3 regions of the Irregularibacter muris genome follow, and region 1 is predicted to be linked to each of the others. Evidence: predicted binding sites of a transcription regulator. Region 1 holds the regulator's gene; each other region holds the start of a gene.
The links. The regulator Rex, encoded in region 1, represses fermentation and respiration genes when NADH is low (regulators of the CRP and FNR family bind a similar motif). The targets are predictions, from matches to a motif close to ATTGTTAANNNNTTAACAAT.
Positions count from the first base shown of each region.

Region 2: the regulator Rex is predicted to act here: its motif matches at 1,460-1,479, upstream of adhE (bifunctional acetaldehyde-CoA/alcohol dehydrogenase).
Region 3: the regulator Rex is predicted to act here: its motif matches at 1,260-1,279, upstream of NSA47_RS10175 (acetyl-CoA C-acetyltransferase).

Region 1 covers NZ_JANKAS010000005.1:172,038-175,328, forward strand. The annotation lists gene NSA47_RS07795 (thymidine kinase) at 1-4, shown strand, start outside; gene NSA47_RS07800 (FMN-binding protein) at 305-829, shown strand; gene NSA47_RS07805 (redox-sensing transcriptional repressor Rex) at 941-1,594, opposite strand; gene NSA47_RS07810 (ABC-F family ATP-binding cassette domain-containing protein) at 1,789-3,291, shown strand, end outside.
Region 2 covers NZ_JANKAS010000001.1:432,518-435,808, forward strand. The annotation lists gene pflB (formate C-acetyltransferase) at 1-1,344, opposite strand, end outside; gene adhE (bifunctional acetaldehyde-CoA/alcohol dehydrogenase) at 1,638-3,291, shown strand, end outside.
Region 3 covers NZ_JANKAS010000008.1:115,013-118,303, forward strand. The annotation lists gene sufC (Fe-S cluster assembly ATPase SufC) at 1-332, opposite strand, end outside; gene NSA47_RS10170 (glycerol-3-phosphate acyltransferase) at 555-1,172, shown strand; gene NSA47_RS10175 (acetyl-CoA C-acetyltransferase) at 1,297-2,475, shown strand; gene NSA47_RS10180 (sigma 54-interacting transcriptional regulator) at 2,653-3,291, shown strand, end outside.

The DNA of each region.
Region 1 (3,291 bases):
ATAAGGTGAATAATCCTTGGCTTATAGGTAAGTATTCCTTCCTTTTTCCTTTACAGGCTACTTTGAATCTTAACAAATCATTATCAATTTAATATTGCTTATAAAAGGTATGCAAAATCCCGGTTTATTTTTCAAATAAACCGGGATTTTCTCATAGAACAATAATAAATCGTTGATTTTTTTAATCCAACTAAACATATATATTTTCTTATATATTTTTTCAAAAAACCTATTGATTTTATTATATATTGTATATATAATAACAATTGAGCCAAACAAAATAATACCTTTGAGGGGGAAAATCATGAAAAAAGCTTTAATGTTATTAGCAGTATTGGCATTAGTATTTTCATTTGTAGTAGGATGCTCTTCTAAGCCTGCTGATACAGAAGAACCAGCAAATAATGAAGAACAACAACCAGCAGAAGAAACTGCAAAAGTAGACGTTTCTTCATTAGAAGATGGTACATACCATGCTGAAGAAGCTGATTTTGGCGATTCCGGTTGGAAATATGTAGTAGATGTAGAAGTTAAAGATGGAAAAATCGTTGACGCTACATGGAATGGTCTTTTCAAAGATGGTGGAGATGACAAAATCACTCAATCCAAATCTGGTGAATATGGTATGGTAGAAAATGGCGGAGCTAGTGCTGAGTGGCATGAACAAGCTGAATTAGTTGAAAAATATTTAGTTGAAATTCAAGACCCAACAGCTGTCGAATATACTAGCGAAGAAGGCCATGCTGATGCAATTACTGGTGCATCCATTCATGTCAAAGAATTCTTTGACTTAGCAACAAAAGCTTTATCTTCTGATCCAGTAAAATAATTTAATTGTAAATCATCAGGAACCTAGAATATAGGTTCCTTTTTTAATGGAAGTAAGAAGCAATTAAAAAAGTATGGTTCTGAAGGTCAGGACCATACTTTTTTTAAAATATTAATCTTTTTTTTCTAAGATATCTTTTTCATTTAATAAATAAGTAAGAGTATATAAGCTCTCACTTAAGTGAACATGTTCAATCTCCACATTTTCAGGCACTTTCACATCAAAGGGTGCAAAATTCCAAATTCCTTTTACTCCCCCTGCTACTAGCTTATCTGCAATATCCTGAGCATTTTCTAAAGGTACGGCGATGATTCCTATTTCAATATCGTTTTCTCTGACAAAACCTTCTATATTGTCTATATCATGGATTTCTACGTCCCTAATACGCAATCCAATGAGCTTAGGATTAATATCAAACATTCCCTTTAATTCAAAACCCTGTCTCTGGAAGTTTGAATAATTGGCAATTGCTTGCCCTAAGTTACCTGCTCCTACAATAACCGATGAATAGTGTTTATTCAGCCCAAGTATCTTTGCGATCTCATTATGTAATTCTGCCACATTATATCCATATCCCTGTTGCCCAAATCCTCCAAAACAGTTTAAATCCTGTCTTATTTGGGAAGCGGTCAATCCCATAATTCTACTTAATTCCTTTGAGGAAATACGATTTATATCTTTTTTTAGAAGTCCCTCAAGATATCTATAATATTTTGGCAGTCTTCTAATGACAGCCATTGAAACTTTGTGTGATGATCTTTCCATATTGTTCCCCCCCATATTATGACGTGGTTGGTATATTTTTCCATCCATTTTGTTTTTAATAAAACTTTAACGATTTTATTATATCATTTGTTAAAGTTCGTGTCAATTTTTCAGCTTTTTCATTCTATTTATTTATACCCTATTTTTTGATACAATATGAATAATATTTGTGAATATTTCTGGAGGAATTTCCTATGATACTAAGCTGCAAAAATATTAAAAAAAATTATGGAATAAATACAATTTTAGATGATATTAGTTTTCAAATTAATGGGGGTGAACGTATAGCCCTGGTAGGAAGAAATGGAGCCGGTAAATCCACGCTCTTCAAAATCATTGCCGGCGAGCTTGCCCCTGACGAAGGAAGTTGCACTACTCCTCGGAATACCTCTATGGGCTATCTCTCTCAGCACCTTGATTTAAATGAGAAAAATACTCTTTGGGAAGAGATCATGGAGATCTTTGTCCCCCTCATCGCCATGGAAAAACAGCTTCGTCAACTGGAACAAGACATTTCCTCTGCTGGTAAAAATGAAGAAGATGAAAAGATGCACATTCTCATGGAAGAGTATGGACATTTGCAAGAGGATTTTGAAAAACAAAACGGTTATGGCTATCCCAGTCAAATTCGTGGGATATTAAAGGGATTAGGCTTTGAAGAACAAGACTATGACAAACAAATTGTCCAGTTTAGTGGGGGTCAAAAAACCAGGATTGCTCTAGGAAAGCTCCTATTACAAGAGCCTGATATTCTGCTACTAGATGAGCCTACAAATTTTCTAGATTTGGAAACCGTAGAATGGTTAGAGGGATTTTTATCAAGTTATGCCAGCACATTATTTATTATTTCCCATGACCGCTATTTTTTAGATGCCCTTGTCACCCAAGTATTTGAAATTGAAAATCATAAATTATACACCTACAATGGAAACTATTCCCAATACGTAAAAGAAAAGGGAAAAACCCTTGAGGTTCTCTCCCATCAATATGAACAGCAACAAAAAGAAATCAAAAGGCAGGAGGAAATCATTCAACGATTTCGTTCTTTCAACCGAGAAAAGAGCATAAAAAAAGCAGAAAGCCGACAAAAAATGTTAGATAAAATGGAGAGAATAGATTCCCCTGTGACCCAGCTGCCTACCCTTCATCTTACCCTTGAACCCCAAGTAAAGAGTGGTAGAGATGTTCTCAAAGTAGAGGGGCTTTCTAAATCCTTTGGAGAACTTAAACTTTTTTCTGATCTAAACTTTCAGATTTTTATAGGGGATCACATTGGTATCATTGGCCCTAACGGTGTGGGCAAATCTACTCTTTTTAAGATTATTTTGGGAGAATTGACTGGTGATGAAGGAGAGGTTATCCTCGGTTCCCACGTCTATCCAGCCTATTATGATCAATTGCAAACCTCTTTGGATGAAAATAATACCATAATCGAAGAAGTATGGCAGGTAAAACCTACTGCCCTTCAGACAGAGATTAGAAATGTCTTAGGTGCCTTTTTATTCTCAGGGGACGATGTTTTCAAAAGTATTTCCACCCTTTCCGGGGGAGAAAAAAGCAGAGTAGCTTTGGCCAAACTCATGCTATCCCAGGCCAATCTCCTCCTTATGGATGAGCCTACCAATCATATTGATATTGCGACTAAGGAAGTCTTGGAAGATGCCCTCATGCAGTATAAAGGCACTTTATTGGTCATC
Region 2 (3,291 bases), on a different contig from region 1:
TGCAACTTGGACAAATTTCTTTTCATCTACACCACCATTGATAGCATATAAAAGAGCCTTGGCTAAATTTACTCTTGCTCCGAAGAACTGCATCTGCTTACCTATTTTCATAGCGGATACACAACAGGCTATACCATAATCATCACCATATTCTGGTCTCATCAAGTCGTCACTCTCATATTGAATAGAACTTGTATCAATAGATACTTTGGCGCAATAGTCCTTAAAAGCAGAAGGAAGGTGAGTTGACCATAATATTGTAAGATTTGGTTCTGGTGCTGGACCTAAATTATAAAGAGTATGAAGAATCCTAAAGGAACTTTTGGTTACTAAGGTTCGCCCATCTATACCCATTCCACCTATGGATTCTGTAATCCAATTGGGATCGCCACTAAATAAATCATTGTATTCGGGAGTGCGTAGAAATCTTATCATTCTCAACTTCATGATAAATTGATCCATTAATTCTTGGGCTTCATCTTCTGTAATTATTCCATTTCTCAAGTCTCTTTCAATATAAATATCCAGGAAGGTGGAGACCCTACCTAAAGACATTGCAGCTCCATTTTGATCCTTTACAGCTGCTAAGTATGCAAAATATGTCCACTGAAAAGCCTCTTGGGCATTTGATGCAGGACAAGAAATATCATAGCCGTAGGATGCAGCCATTTCTTTCATATCCTTTAGTGCTTCAATCTGCTCACTAAGTTCTTCACGAAGACGAATGACATCTTCGGTCATGGTTTTATTATTTAATTGAGATTTTTCCTCTTCTTTTTTATCAATGAGAAAGTCAATACCATATAGGGCTACTCTTCTATAATCTCCAATAATTCTACCCCTTCCATAGGCATCAGGTAATCCTGTGATAATACCAGCACTACGAGCTTTCTTCATTTCAGGAGTGTAGGCACTAAAGACACCATCATTGTGGGTCTTTCTATATTTAGTAAAGATTTCTTCAACTTGTGGATCAATAGAAAGATCATAGGCTTGGGCAGAGGATTTTACCATACGGTAACCACCAAAGGGCATAAGGGCTCTTTTAAGAGGTTTATCAGTTTGCAGCCCAACTATTTTTTCTAAAGCATTGTCAATATATCCTGGTTTATGAGAGGTTATAGTTGAAACAAGGGAGGTATCGGCTTCCAATAACCCATTATTATCCAACTCTTTTTGCATTAAAATTTTTACCTCGTCCCAAAGCTTTTTGGTACCCTCTGTAGGATCATGAAGAAATTCCTCATTTCCTTCATAGGGCGTATAATTATTTTGAATAAAGTTACGTACATCAATTTGCTCAGTCCATATATTTTTATTAAAATCATTCCAAGATGAAAACATATTTATGCCTCCTTTTTATATTCTTTATTACTTGTATACAGTATACGACATATATAAAATAAAAACAATAGGAATAGTAAAGAATGATAAAAAAATTAAAAAATAACAAAAGTATATTGACAAAAATATAACAAATGGTTTATAATCCTATTAACGATATAAACAAACTTTTTATATCAAGGGAAATAAATAGAAAAAAATCCCAATAAACAAGAAAGGAAGTAAGTATACAACCGAACCACCATTTTTTTTAGCAAACATTAGTTAAAAATATAACAATTGGAGGGTTTAAAATGGCTATTTTAGAGAAAGATATAAACAAACAAAACTTATCTGTTGAGGAAACAATCAATCAACTTGTTGAAAGAGCAAAGATTGCCAAGAATGCTTTCCTAACGATGGATCAAAATCATGTAGATGAAATTGTCAAAAATATGACTTTGGCAGGAATAGATCATCACATGATATTAGCAAAATTGGCTACCCAAGAGACCAATAGAGGGGTTTATGAGGACAAAATGATTAAAAATCTTTTTGCCACTGAATATATATATAATAAAATTAGGGAAGAAAAAACGGTTGGGGTTATTGAAGAAAATGCAGAAGAGGGTTATATGGAAGTGGCAGAACCTATTGGTATCATAGCCGGTATAACTCCGGTAACTAACCCAACTTCAACCACTATGTTTAAAATCTTAATATCAATAAAAACAAGAAATCCAATTATTTTTAGTTTTCATCCAAGTGCTCAACAATGTAGCAAAAGAGCTGCTGAAATACTAAGAGAGGCAGCAATAAAGGCAGGAGCCCCTGAGGATTGCATACAATGGATAGAAGACCCATCTATTGAGGCAACTCAAAGTTTAATACAGCATAATGATATTGCATTAATCTTAGCTACTGGCGGTGGGGGGATGGTAAAGTCAGCCTATAGCTCCGGTAAACCAGCTTTAGGGGTTGGACCTGGGAATGTACCCTGTTATATAGAGAAAAGTGCCAATGTCAAAAGGGCTGTTACTGATTTAATTCTAAGCAAAACCTTTGATAATGGAATGATTTGTGCCTCAGAACAAACAGTAATTTTAGATAAAAAGATTGCCGATATGGCCATAAGATTTATGAGAGAAAATGGGTGTTACTTTTTAAATAAAGAAGAGACAAAAAAATTACAGTCCACTGCTTTTATAAAAGAAAAGAAAATATTAAATTCCGATATCGTAGGTAAAAGTGCAGAGAAAATAGCTGAAATGGCTGGAATTGAAGTGCCTAGAGGAACTAAGATTCTGATAGCTCAATTACAAGGTGTAGGAAGAAATTATCCTCTTTCCGGTGAAAAGCTCAGTCCTATATTAGCTTGTTATATGGTGAATGATTTTCATGAAGGGATTCAAAGATGTATTGAAGTAACAGAATTTGGTGGACTAGGACATTCGGCAGTTATTCACTCTAATGATGATCATATTATAAAAGAATTTGGAGAAAAAGTTAGGGTGGGAAGATTAATAGTAAATTCTCCTTCTACCTTTGGAGCCATTGGAGATATCTATAATTCGAATATACCCTCTCTTACTTTAGGATGTGGTTCAATGGGAAATAACTCAACCACAGACAATGTAAATATAGATAATTTAATAAATAAAAAAAGAATGGCCTTTAGAAAGACCAATATGCAGTGGTTTAAAATACCTCCAAAAATCTATTTTGAACCTGGCTCCATAGCTTATTTATCACAACTGGAAAATGTAAAAAGAGCTATGATAGTTACTGATCAAATGATGGTAGATTTGGGATATGTGGAAAAGGTTTTATATCATTTAAAGAAACAAAATATCCTTACCGAGGTATTCTCTGACGTAGAGCCAGATCCTTCTGTAGAAACTGTTATAAATGGAGCAAAGGCTATGGAAAGATTTAGACCCGATGGAATAATCGCATTGGGCGGGGGAT
Region 3 (3,291 bases), on a different contig from region 1:
GAGATGGAGGCCTTAGCGGTCCGCAAGAAATTCTCTACGGTGATACCGGGCACTTCTTCTGGATATTGAAAGGATAAAAACATTCCCCTTCTAGCTCTTTCATCCGTTTGTAAATGGGTGATGTCCTCCCCCTTAAAGAAAATTTCCCCCTGTCCGACTTTATAATTGGGATGGTTCATTAAAACATTGGCCAGGGTAGATTTACCCGCGCCGTTGGGCCCCATGATGACATGGACCTCTCCTTTATTTATAGTAAGGTTGATTCCTTTAAGGATTTCTTTATCTTCAACACTTGCCTTTATATTTTGGATTTTCAATAGAGTGTCTTTCATTTTATTCATTCTCCTTTAATTTCATTGTCAGTAGGGGAAATAATTCCTACTAAATCACTCTGAATTCTCAAAAACATATTATCACTACATGGACCAATAGTCAACGGTAGGAAAGAAGAAAGATGAAAATTTTTATCTAGGTTTCAATGGGTTCAACTATAGTATTGGACAAAATTTTTATGATATAATGAGCTAATCATAGATTATAAAAGGAGGTTAGAAATGGAGGCAATAAATATAATATCTGCTGCTATCGTTGGCTACTTGTTGGGTTGTTTTCAAACCGCTTATCTTGTAGGAAAATTAGTCAATAATATAGATATTAGAAAATTTGGAACCCATAATGCTGGAGCTTCAAACATAACCACTGTTATGGGATGGAAATATGGGATCATCACGGCATTGGGGGATATTTTAAAGGCAATGATTGCCGTATGGGCCTTTAGGATTTTATTTCCCTCCTCAGTAACCCTAGCTTTTATTGCGGGAGCGGCGGCTATCCTAGGACATATTTTTCCCTTCTTCTTAAAATTTAGAGGAGGAAAGGGAGCTGCATCTTTAGTGGGAATGGCAGTGGCTTATAATACTCGTATCGGACTTATTTTAATTTTTACCATCATTGTCATTACCATTGTCACTGATTACATTGCCTTAGGTACTATAGGAATGTTTACCTTACTTCCTATACTGTCTTATTATTATAAATATCCCTTTCTTTGTATCTTCATTGGCATCGGCCTCATGATTCTATCCCTTTTTAAACATAGGGAAAATATCATAAGAACCATCAGACATGAAGAAATAGGATTAAGGCAGGTTATTGAAAAAAATAAAAAGTAGACAACAAAACATCACCTTATCATAAGGCGATGTTTTGTTGTCTACAGAAATGTTGGCAGCGAAATTGCATGTTAAAGATGCATAAGGATAATTATATTTTTAACAAAATAAGGAGGAGTATAAGATGAGAGAAGTAGTTATTGCCAGTGCAGCGAGAACACCAGTGGGAAGTTTTGGAGGAGCTTTATCTAAAGTATCAGCCATTGATTTAGGAGCTGTTGCAGCAAAGGAAGCCATCAAAAGAGCAGGGATTCAATCTGAAATGATTGATGAAGTGGTTTTAGGAAATGTTTTATCTGCAGGATTGGGACAAAACACAGCCAGACAGGTAGCGATAAAGTCAGGCATTCCTGAATCTGTGCCAGCGATGACCATCAATAAAGTCTGTGGTTCTGGCCTTAGAGCTGTGAGCATGGCGGCTCAATTCATTATGCTAGGAGATGCAGACATCGTCCTTGCAGGAGGAACAGAAAGCATGAGCAATGCTCCCTATATACTCCCTTCCGCTAGATGGGGCCAAAGAATGGGCGATGGGAAAATTGTAGACTACATGGTACATGATGGACTATGGGATATTTTTAATGACTATCACATGGGTATAACCGCAGAAAATGTGGCAGAAAAGTGGAATATCACAAGGGAGCAACAAGATGAATTTTCCTTAAAGAGCCAGCTAAGGGCAGAAAAAGCACAAAAAGAAGGAAGATTTAAGGAAGAAATTGTCCCTGTAGAAGTTCCCCAAAGAAAAGGAGATCCAATCATTGTAGATACAGATGAACATCCAAGACATGGCGCCACGATAGAAAAACTCGCTAAATTAAGACCTGCCTTTAAAAAGGATGGGACAGTGACCGCAGGAAATGCATCGGGGATCAATGATGGTGCAGCGGCCATTATCGTCATGTCCAAAGAAAAGGCAGATGAATTGGGGATTAAACCCTTAGCCATTATAAGATCTTACGCATCAGCAGCCCTTGATCCAAAAATTATGGGTTATGGACCTGTACCTGCCACCAAATTAGCCCTTCAAAAAGCAGGACTAGAGGCAAAAGACTTAGACCTTGTAGAGGCTAATGAAGCTTTTGCTGCCCAGTCCTTAGCCGTAGTAAAGGATTTGGGCCTAGATACTGAAAAAGTCAATGTAAATGGTGGAGCTATTGCTCTAGGTCATCCTATCGGAGCCTCTGGAGCAAGAATTTTAGTTACCCTTCTTTATGAAATGAAAAAGAGAGAGGCAAAAACAGGTTTGGCCACCCTTTGCATAGGTGGTGGACAGGGGACTGCACTGATTGTTGAAAGATAGATATTTCTCACAAAAGATGCTCTCATAGGAGAGCATCTTTTGTTGGGTTTGAGATAGATAATCAGGAAGAAGCCTTCGGGAGGAAAAGTCATAATAACAAAATAGACAAACAGGATTGTTAAGTTTTTGATATAATAGAAATAGTAATTTACTCGGAATATAAGGGGGATAAACTTTATGAAAGTAAAGGAAGTCATGACTCACAATCCAATTACTCTTTCTACAAAAAGCACATTAAAAGATGGCGCAGGAGTTTTTATTCATAGTCATATTGATAGTACCCCTGTTGTAGATGAAGAATTTCATCTTGTAGGAATGTTTAGCAAAATACATCTATTTAAGGCTATTGAAGAGGGGAAATCGCCGGATACCAGTATTAATATTCTTATGAATACACAAGTTTCCTGTGTACAGGAAGAGGAAAATGCAAAGATTGTTTTTGATAAAAAGGAAGATAAATTCCCTGTTATTACTCCAGAAGGTAAGCTTATAGGCATTTTGACAAAAACCGATCTTTTGAAGGCCTATAACAGAAAATTAGAGTATACCGTAAAGAATCTAAATACCATTTTAGGATCTTCAGATAGAGGAGTTATCGCCATTGACAATCAGCTAAAGGTCACTTTTTTCAATGAAAGGGCTAGAAAGCTATTAGGGGATACAGAGGATAGTCTGGTTGGAAAGTCTATCTACGAAATCATGTCAGATTCCACCCTGCCCAAGGTTATAGAGACGGGTAAGGAGGAGATTAGAAAAACCATATCTTATCAAGGAAAAAAGATCATTACCAATAGAACACCTGTATTTTATGAACAC